Regions from separate parts of the Gottfriedia acidiceleris genome, predicted to be linked through region 1. Evidence: riboswitches for the same ligand, from Rfam matches in the RefSeq annotation. Region 1 holds a riboswitch; each other region holds the start of a gene.
What was found. A riboswitch is a leader RNA that binds a small molecule or an ion and turns the genes downstream of it on or off. The one in region 1 is predicted to bind S-adenosylmethionine.
Positions count from the first base shown of each region.

Region 2: linked by a shared signal. The riboswitch ahead of MY490_RS13875 (trans-sulfuration enzyme family protein) and the one ahead of MY490_RS16490 (LLM class flavin-dependent oxidoreductase) in region 1 are both predicted to bind S-adenosylmethionine.
Region 3: linked by a shared signal. The riboswitch ahead of MY490_RS12105 (bifunctional homocysteine S-methyltransferase/methylenetetrahydrofolate reductase) and the one ahead of MY490_RS16490 (LLM class flavin-dependent oxidoreductase) in region 1 are both predicted to bind S-adenosylmethionine.

Region 1 is NZ_CP096034.1:3,478,690-3,481,975, forward strand. It holds gene MY490_RS16485 (ATP-grasp domain-containing protein) at 1-289, opposite strand, end outside; gene MY490_RS16490 (LLM class flavin-dependent oxidoreductase) at 305-1,354, opposite strand; SAM riboswitch class I at 1,500-1,606, opposite strand; gene MY490_RS16495 (Ger(x)C family spore germination protein) at 1,760-2,851, opposite strand; gene MY490_RS16500 (GerAB/ArcD/ProY family transporter) at 2,848-3,286, opposite strand, start outside.
Region 2 is NZ_CP096034.1:2,910,547-2,913,832, reverse strand. It holds gene MY490_RS13880 (ATP-dependent DNA helicase) at 1-1,350, shown strand, start outside; SAM riboswitch class I at 1,430-1,533, shown strand; gene MY490_RS13875 (trans-sulfuration enzyme family protein) at 1,615-2,784, shown strand; gene MY490_RS13870 (trans-sulfuration enzyme family protein) at 2,790-3,286, shown strand, end outside.
Region 3 is NZ_CP096034.1:2,536,296-2,539,581, forward strand. It holds gene metH (methionine synthase) at 1-198, opposite strand, end outside; gene MY490_RS12105 (bifunctional homocysteine S-methyltransferase/methylenetetrahydrofolate reductase) at 195-2,021, opposite strand; SAM riboswitch class I at 2,103-2,206, opposite strand; gene MY490_RS12110 (terpene cyclase/mutase family protein) at 2,319-3,286, opposite strand, start outside.

The sequences.
Region 1 (3,286 bases):
CCTTACTAACTTCTAGCTTCAAGGCATTCGTTCCATTTAAAACCGTACGACCATGCGCTTCAAGCCAAGCTAATACTTGCCCAGTAAATTCAGCAGCAAAACGATGATCACGTGTATGAGAAGAAGCACTCATTCGGCTATAAAAGATCCCTTCTGGTGGTTCTGTTGATAAATCTACCGTACCTTCATCTAAATGCCATTCCTCATAAGGAACTCCAAGCTCCTCTAATCTTTTTGTTAAATGGATTGTCCACTCACTGTTTTCATGTATTACATATACCTTACTCATTTTAATATCCCCTTTCTAGCTTTTTATTAAACTACGTTTTTGTTCTACTAATGGCATAACCTGCTTTGAAAAGCGTTCCATTTCCTCTAGTTGAGGTGAAAATTGTAATAATAATAAGTCTAAGTCAGCTTCTTCATATTGTAAAATTCGGTCTGCAATTTGCTCTGGTGTCCCTACTAGATTTGGTCTTAGACCACGATTTGAAACTGAGTAATCTTGTAATTGTATTTGTTGCTCTAATTGTGATTTTGTCGTGAAGTCTTTAAAGCCAGCATAACCGCTTGAATCTTTCACAGTCGTAATTTTTTCAAGCTCAGCCAAAGCCTCTTCTTCTGTATCTCTACAAATAACATAAGCAGCCATACCGAAAGAACTTAAAGGTGCATTGCCAGTTTGTTCACGACGTACCTTCATATCTGTTACTTTCTGTTTAATTTCTTCAACTGTTCCACCGTGCATCACATATGCGTCACATTTTTCAACAATTGTTTGCTTGCCTTTTTCACTTTCACCACCTGCATAAAGAATCGGATTTGGTCTTTGAACAGGTTTAGGAGCAAGCTTCGTACCCTTTAAATCATAAAATTTTCCTGAATAATTGAATGTTTCTTCTGTCCATAAGCCTTTTAAAACATCAATAAACTCCTCTGTACGAGCATAACGATCATCATGTTCTGTAAAAATACCGCCATATTGACGAGCTTCTTCTGCCCACCATGCAGAAACTACGTTTAGCGTAAAACGGCCGTTACTGATTTGATCGATATTAGCAGCCATTTTAGCTGTTACGGCTGGATTATGAAAACCTGGACGAATCGCGGTCATAATTTCAATTTTTTCCGTCACTGCAGCAAGTGCCGCTGCTGTTGACCAGGCTTCAAGTGAATCATGCTCTGGACCTTTAATATCGTTTAAATATAATTCAGCGATTAAAGTAGTCGAGTATCCCCATTTTTCAGCTGATTGAATGACCTCTTTAGCATAATCAAATGTTGGTGGCATGCTTTCGTCATCCACATTACGTAACCATCCTCCAAAAATCGGTAACCAAAAACCATATTTCATTTCTATTCTCTCCTTTATCATTAAAATTATCTAGTTTTCTCATTGGTTAAGTTGGGATTATATTTGTTTAACCTCCTGCGTAAATAAATAAAAAATAGAAAAAGCCTCCTTCATTCAGAAAGAGGCATCGGAAACAATTGTTTTCGACTTATCTATCAGAATGATTTCATTCTGCAGGAAGTGGCACCGTTCCTTAAAAAGGAGGTTGCCGGACGTCATAGGGCCTGATCCCTCGGTCACTCTCGATAAGTTTGAATTATGTAATTTCTTTAACTGAATCTTAAATCCTAGTAAACAGATTGTCAATAATGGAATTTAAACATTTTTATTAAGACAGCGCTTTCATTGTTGTATTTATTAGTAAAGATAAAATTTTATAATTATTTAATTAACATTCAATCGAAGTTAATACATAGTACCAGTTCCCTTTAAGTTCACTTCTGATTTTACTCGAAATTCAAGTTTCGGATAAATTTCTTCCCACTTATTTATTTCTTTTTTTGTCACTCCGTATTTTGCTTGAAAGTTTAACCCAAGTCCAAGTGGATCAACATTTAATTCCTGTAGCCGTTCTAGAAATTTTTTTGTTCTTGAGCTCATAAATATTGATGCTATTTTCTCATACTCTTTCAATTCTCTATTTTGATGTATTGATTTTTTAGATTCCTCAATAAATCCTTTTACCTTTATATGAACGTCTACATATGGCTTTTTATTTTTGGGCACAACGATTTCCATGTCAGTTTTCGTATTTCCAGCACTTACGTAAAATTGATTTTTTCCTTTTCCAACATTAATTAGTGTTGTTTTTTCTGGATTTAAAAGCTCATTAAGTAATCTTGTTTCATCGCGATTTAATACAGCTTTAAATTTTGTTCCTTTAAAAACTGCGGAAGTATTAATTTTAAAGGAACTATCGAACGGTTCAAGAATAGGTAAATATGGATCTATACCGTTTTCCTTCAATCGCATATAATAATCATTAAGTATCTCTGTCATTACATATGGTGACCTATTTAATTCTTCATTAAAAGCTAACACAACAGCGTTACCCGCTAATCTCTCTGATTTAACCTTCCATGATAAAGCTTCTTTTGCAGATGGTTCTCCTACAGCTACATAAGCAACTCCTTGAATATCTGGCCGTTTAATAAACCACTTCATCAAATCAATTTGGTTTACAACTAGTAGCTCTTTATCGATAGCGATTATCCTACAATGAGCAAAATCCAATTTTTTATCTACTAAAGATTGGATTATTCTAATTGCCTCAGAAACTGAAGTTGATTTTTGAGAGATAATTTGAAAATTAGACCTTCCTGCTCCAACTTGTGCTGAAGGGATGGCTAATTTCACTGACACAAGGTAGACGCCATTTTCATCTGTTTGATCGATTCCTATGCCTACGACAAAAAAACGTTTATCAACATCGAGTAATTGGCAACCAGACATAAAACTTAATTCCATAATTAACAATAACGTTAAAATACGTTTCATGCTCTTTGCCTCCGAGATAAGAAAAAAATTAAACCTACTAATATGACTTCAGCAGGAAAACGGATATTTTGCCATATTTTAATAAGATCAAATAATTCTCTTTCGTTAGTAATCATCTGCAAAATCATCGTAAGGACTCCAAAAAATAGTAAGATCATATATCCATAAAATTTCCTTTTTTTAGCAGGTTTCAAATTATAATTAAAGAACATTCCTTCAAATAGTTTTAAACCAACATGCCATGTTAATATGCCAAAGAGCAGTGATAACAAAAGGAATATATAAAGCATCAAATATAGCACTCTTTCGATAAACCCATATTCCATCCTAAGAGAATCAGTTATGAAAATCCAAGGAAACACTACATCATTAACTCCTTTAACACCTAAAAAAGCAATTGGGACGAAAAATGTAAAACTAATTACAATCAATCCG
Region 2 (3,286 bases), 570 kb from region 1:
GATATACTTTCATCGGAAAAAGCGCTAACCAGAGAGAAAATAGAAGTATATGCACGAAAACATACAGTTTGTCCTTTTGAATACTCATTAGATTTATTAAATTCTTCAGATGCTATTATTTGTGATGTGAATTATATTTTCGATCCAAGAGTATCGTTGAAACGATTATTTGATGAACATAAACGAAGTTCAGTTTTATTAATTGATGAAGCTCATAATCTTGTTGATCGGGCAAGAGAAATGTATTCTGCAAGTCTATTCAAATCTAAATTTTTAGAGTTGAAAAATAGATATAAAAATGTAAAAGATGAACTTTATGCCATAATAAATGAAATAAATAAGCGATTGATTGAATTAAGAAAGAAATGGAAGGACGTTGTAACCCCAGTTTCAAAAGAAATTGATGAGGATTTATTGGAACTTCTACATACATTTAATGAAATTGTTGAAATAAAATTACAGGAAATGGACGAGGACGAAAATAAAGAACTTTTACTTGATACTTATTTTGAGTCACTTAACTTCGTCAAAATTACAGAATTTTTTGATGAAAATTACGTATGCTACTATGAATTTTATAAAAGTGAAGTTCATTTAAAGTTATTTTGCCTTGATCCATCTAAAGTAGTGAATGACGTAATAAAAAGATTTCGCTCTACAATCTATTTTTCAGCTACTTTAACGCCAATACAATATTTTCAAGATATGCTTGGTGATCAAAGTCGTGATTATACAATTTCAATCGATTCTCCTTTTCATAGGGAGCAACTGGAAGTAACAATTGACCCTCTATCAACACGATATCAAGATCGTGAAAGAAATTTAGAAAGATTAATTGATTCGGTGTATAAAGAAATTACGAAAAGAAAAGGTAATTATTTAGTTTTTTATCCGTCTTATCAATATTTAATTCAAAGTGTTGATTTATTTAAAGAGAAATACCCTAACATAAAAACAATTATTCAAGAAAATGGTATGACTGAAATTGAGCGAGAAGAGTTCCTTGTACAATTTGATAGTCTCAATGAGGAAACGTTAGTTGGCTTTGCTGTATTAGGTGGTATATTCTCTGAAGGGATCGATTTAAAGGGTGATCGATTAAATGGTGTCGTAATAGTTGGTGTAGGATTGCCGCAGATTTGTTTAGAAAGAAATATTTTAAAGGAGCATTTTCAGTCGGTAGGAAAAAATGGGTATTATTATGCATATGTCTTTCCAGGTATGAATAAAGTAATGCAAGCGGGTGGGAGAGTTATTCGATCTGAATCAGATGAAGGGACTTTATTACTAATTGATGATCGATATAAGAGCACACTTTATCAAAGTTTATTACCTGAAGCATGGAAATGAAAAGTTAATAATTAACTGATGAAAAAAAATGATTGATAATTATCAGAGTTTTTAATATACTTATCAATATAATTTAATAATCTTATCAAGAGCGGTGGAGGGACTGGCCCGACGAAACCCGGCAACTCTAGTGAAAACTAGAAAGTGCTAAATCCTGCAGGTGAAAAACCTGGAAGATAAGAGCGATATGTATATTTTGCGGACATAACCACTTCTTATTTTTTAGGAAGTGGTTTTTTATTTGACTAAAATGGGGGATTTATAATGACTAACACAAAAGAGGCTTTAAACACGAATAAAACATCGATTGAAACAGTAGCTGTACATGGAAGTAAAGGCTATGATCCATTAACAGGTGCGATCAGTTATCCAATTTATCAATCTGCTACATTTAAGCATGCAGGACTTCATCAATCGACGGGGTATGATTATGCAAGATTACAAAATCCAACTCGAGAAGAAGTCGAAAATACTGTTGCAAAATTAGAAAGTGCAAATTATGGTGTTGCATTCTCAACAGGAAATGCAGCCGTTACTGCAGTATTAAGCTTATTTAAAAAAGGTGACCACCTAATTGTTTCAGATGATTTATACGGTGGTACATATCGTTTATTCGAAGAAATTTATTCACCATATGGACTTGAGCATAATTTTGTGGATACTACAGAAATTGAAAATATTCTTGATGCACTTAAACCGAACACAAAAGGAATTTTTATTGAAACACCATCAAATCCAATGATGAAAGTAACTGATTTAAAAAGAGTAGTAGAGATTGCAAAAGAACGAGATATTATTGTGATTGTGGATAATACATTTTTAACACCTTATTTCTTTAGACCAATTGAATTAGGGGCAGATGTTGTTGTTCATAGTGGAACAAAGTATTTAGGTGGACATAATGATACACTTGCTGGTTTTGTCGTGACTAATTCAGAATATACGAATGAACGAATTCGTTATTATCAAAAATCAACAGGTGCAACATTAGCTCCTTTTGACTCTTGGTTAATTTTAAGAGGAATTAAAACATTACATTTACGCATGGAATACAGTCAAAAAAATGCAATTGTACTTGCGAAGTTTTTAGAAAATCATCCAAATGTTACTGATGTATATTATGTAGGGTTACCAACACATAAAGGGTATTCAATTATTAAAGAACAAGCAACTGGATTTGGTGCGATGATTTCATTTAAAGTGAAAGATTTAAGTTTGGTTGAACAGGTCTTAGGTAGCGTTAAAGTCATTACATTCGCAGAAAGCTTAGGTGGAGTTGAATCATTAATTACGTATCCTCATACGCAAACTCATTCAGAAATGCCAGAAGAATTTAAAAGAAAGCTTGGTCTAGATGACCATACACTTCGATTATCTGTTGGTATTGAACATATTGATGATTTATTAAATGACTTAGAAAATGCATTGGGGTGATGAGTATGCAATTTGGAACGAAATTAATTCATAATGGCAACGAAATAGATCAGGCAACAGGAGCGTTAAGTATACCTATTTATCAGACTTCAACATTTCATCAATTTGATATAGAGAATTTTAGTAAATACGACTATGCAAGAAGTGGAAATCCAACAAGAGAAGCGCTAGAAAATACAATTGCAAAATTAGAAAATGGTGTGCGCGGCTTTGCGTTTTCATCAGGCATGGCTGCAATCTCATCTGTATTATCTTTGTTCTCAGCTGGAGATCATATAGTCATTTGTGAAGATGTGTATGGAGGAACATTTAGAATAGCGACAAAAGTATTAAATCGTTTCGGAATCGATTTTACATTCGTAGATGCTTCTAAATTACAAGAGATTAAAGCCGGGATAAAGTCTAATACAAAAGGACTTTATTTAGAAACACCGTCTAACCCTCTTTTGAAAATTACTGATTTAAGTAGTGCAATTAAAATAGCAAAAGAAAATGACATACT
Region 3 (3,286 bases), 940 kb from region 1:
GTCGGAACCAGCAAATATATACTCCTCATGAATTTCTTGTATAACATCCGGCCTTGTAACAACTAAATATTCATTACAACCTTCGTAATCTTCTCCACCAAAGTCTTCTGCTGTTAAGTTTCTTTGCTGGATCATCGTTCCCATTGCTCCATCAAGAAGTAATATTTTTTCTTTTAGTGCGATATCTAAAGTTTTCATAGTTGAATCTCCTCTTTATTGCTACTTTTAGTAAATTGAATTAAGTCCTCTGTTATTTCATACTTCAAAAATGGAGTGATAAAATAAATGCCATTAAATTTATCCTTAACATAATCAATAAGCTCTTTCGCAATTTTTTTACCTTCATCAACTGCTCTTTCTGGTTCAACTGATGAAATTCTATTTCTTACCTCTTCTGATAAAGTAATTCCTGGAACTTCATAATGGATAAAATCAGCATTCTTCTTACTAACTAGTGGCATAATTCCAATAAAAATTGGCTGTTTAATATGACGAGTTGACTCATATAACTTATCAATCGTTTCAAAATCATAAATTGGCTGCGTTAAAAAATAATCCGCTCCCGCCTCGACCTTTTTCTCAAGTCTTTTAATTGCCGCATCAAATTTCCGAACATTTGGGTTAAAAGCTGCAGCGACTGAAAATCTCGTTCCATTTCCTAAGCTTTTACCAGAATAAAGTCTACCTTCATTCATTTCTTTAATCATCCGAATTAGTTCAAGTGATGCTACATCATATACAGAAGTTGCACCTGGAAAATCGCCTACCCTTGCTGGATCACCGGTAATAGCAAGAACTTCATTTAATCCTAAAGTTGATAGCCCCATTAAATGAGATTGAAGTCCAATCATATTCCGATCTCTACAAGTTAAATGTGTCAAAACTGGTACATCTAATCTTTGAAGCAGTGAAGCCATCGCTACATTCGAAATTCTAGGTGAAGCTAGTGGATTATCTGCTAGCGTAATTGCATCAGCCCCTGCGCTATGTAATGCTTTTGCTCCTTCAAAAAACTTTCTAGTTTGTAATGTTTTTGGTGGATCTAGCTCTGCAATGATCGTCGTTCTCTTTTTTGCCTTTTCAGCTAGCGTTTCATTCTTTCGTTCTTCTTGATTATGGATTGTAATTTTAATTGTTCTGTTTTTCACATCTTTTTTTGTTACAGGCTGTAAAGTATCAATCTTACTTCGTAAAGCAGAGATATGAGCTGGTGTTGTACCACAACATCCACCGATTAGTCTTATACCTTGTTCAATAAATGGTTTTGCCATATCTTCAAAATATTCTGGATTCGATTTGTATACGTATTTTCCCTCATTGTAAAGTGGTAATCCTGAATTAGGAAATGCCGATAAGTACCCATTCGTTGGTAAAGAAACCGTATTTAATGACTCCAACATATGAAGTGGTCCTAGATGACAATTGATTCCAACTACATCTGCTCCCAAATCAATTAAACTAGGAAGAATTTTTTCGATATATTGGCCACTTTGCATAATGCCAATTTCTTGTAGTGTGACTTGTGCAATAATAGGTAAATCCGTTCTTCCTCTTAATAGATTCACAGCATCATATAATTCATTTTCATCATAAAATGTTTCAAGCATGATCCCATCTACGCCTTCTTCTAGTAACGCTGAAGCTTGCTCAAGCAGCATCATTTCACGTTCTAAAGGTGTCGTAAAAGTAGAACCTACATATTTCATTCCACCTATACCACCGATTACTAATGCTCTTCCTTTTGATGCCGCTCTAGCATTTCTAACAGCCATTTGATTAATTTGCTTAACCAGCTTTTCCAAACCATATTGTCTCAGTTTTCCAGCATTAGCACCGTACGAATTAGTTTGAATTACTTCTGCGCCAGCATCTATATATTGTTCATGTATATGAATGATTCGATCACGCTCAGTAATATTAAGTTCTTCAAAACAACTGTGAAGTCCGCCAGAATACAAAAGCGTTCCCATTGCGCCGTCACCTAAAACAATTCCATCTTTTAACTTTTCCAATAAGCCCATTCAATCACTTCCCGTTTATATAAAATAAAAAACGCCATTCTCTCAAAAAAAATGAGAGAATGACGTTTAAGTACAGATCACGCCTTATCTCTCATGTTTTAAACATGCTGGATTTAGCACTTTTTAGCTTTCGCTAAAGTTGCCGGGTTTCAAAGGGCCAGTCCCTCCACCACTCTCGATAAGGATTATTTAGTTATATTCAATATAAAACAGTTTACTATATTTATATGATAAAGAAAAGACATTTATGGAAAGATTTCCAAAAATAAATTTATTTTGTTTACATAATAGTATTATTTAACTATTTTTATAGTGTGCTAGTGCTAATAGCGGATAAATTTCATTATAGCTATGATAGTCAATATAAAACTGACCAGGTAATCCTAATCCAGTTGGATAAGTTAATGCTTTATTTGATAATTCACTTTGAGTAGTTAAAAATTTTATCCCTTTTCTAATTACTTCATCTTCTTTATTACGAATTGAAAGTAAAGTATCAACTGCCCACGCAGTTTGACTAGGTGTACTATATTTTAAAGGAACATATTTATTTTTAACAGGTGAAAGTCCTGACTCTCCCCAACCTCCGTCTTCATTTTGAATACTAACTAACCATTTCTCAGCTTTTTTAATTGCCTCATGATTTTTACGAATTCCCACGGCTCTGAGACCTGTAATTGCTGCCCAAGTCCCATAAATATAACAAATACCCCATCTACCATACCAACTACCATTTGATTTTTGGTTTTTTAAAAGCCAATTAACCGTCTTTTGCACAATCAGATCATCATTTGAAATCGTCGTATAGTGTCCAATAAATTCTAAAATACGTCCTGTTAGATCCGCAGTTGAAGGATCAATGATTGCATCTTTAGCATTTTCAATTGGTAAAAATGTTAACCACTTATTCGTTACATTTTTTTCGAAAGCTCCCCAACCACCATCATCATTTTGAAGTCCAAGTAAAAAATGAACTCCCCTTAACCAACTTTCATGAATTGTGGAGTGATCCAAAGCATTTCTACTTAATGCCCTTAAAACTGCACCAGTATCATCATTATCTGGAATAAAAGAATTAACATCAGAAAAGCCCCAACCACCAGGACTTAAATTTTTAGCATGAACCTTCCAGTCACCATTCATATTTTGCTGTTTCTTAATTAGGTAGTTTATTGACTTCGAAACAATCGGATCAGTTACCTGGTAACCAGCTTCTTGAATTGCATATGACAATAATGCCGTATCCCAAACTTTTGATGGCGAAT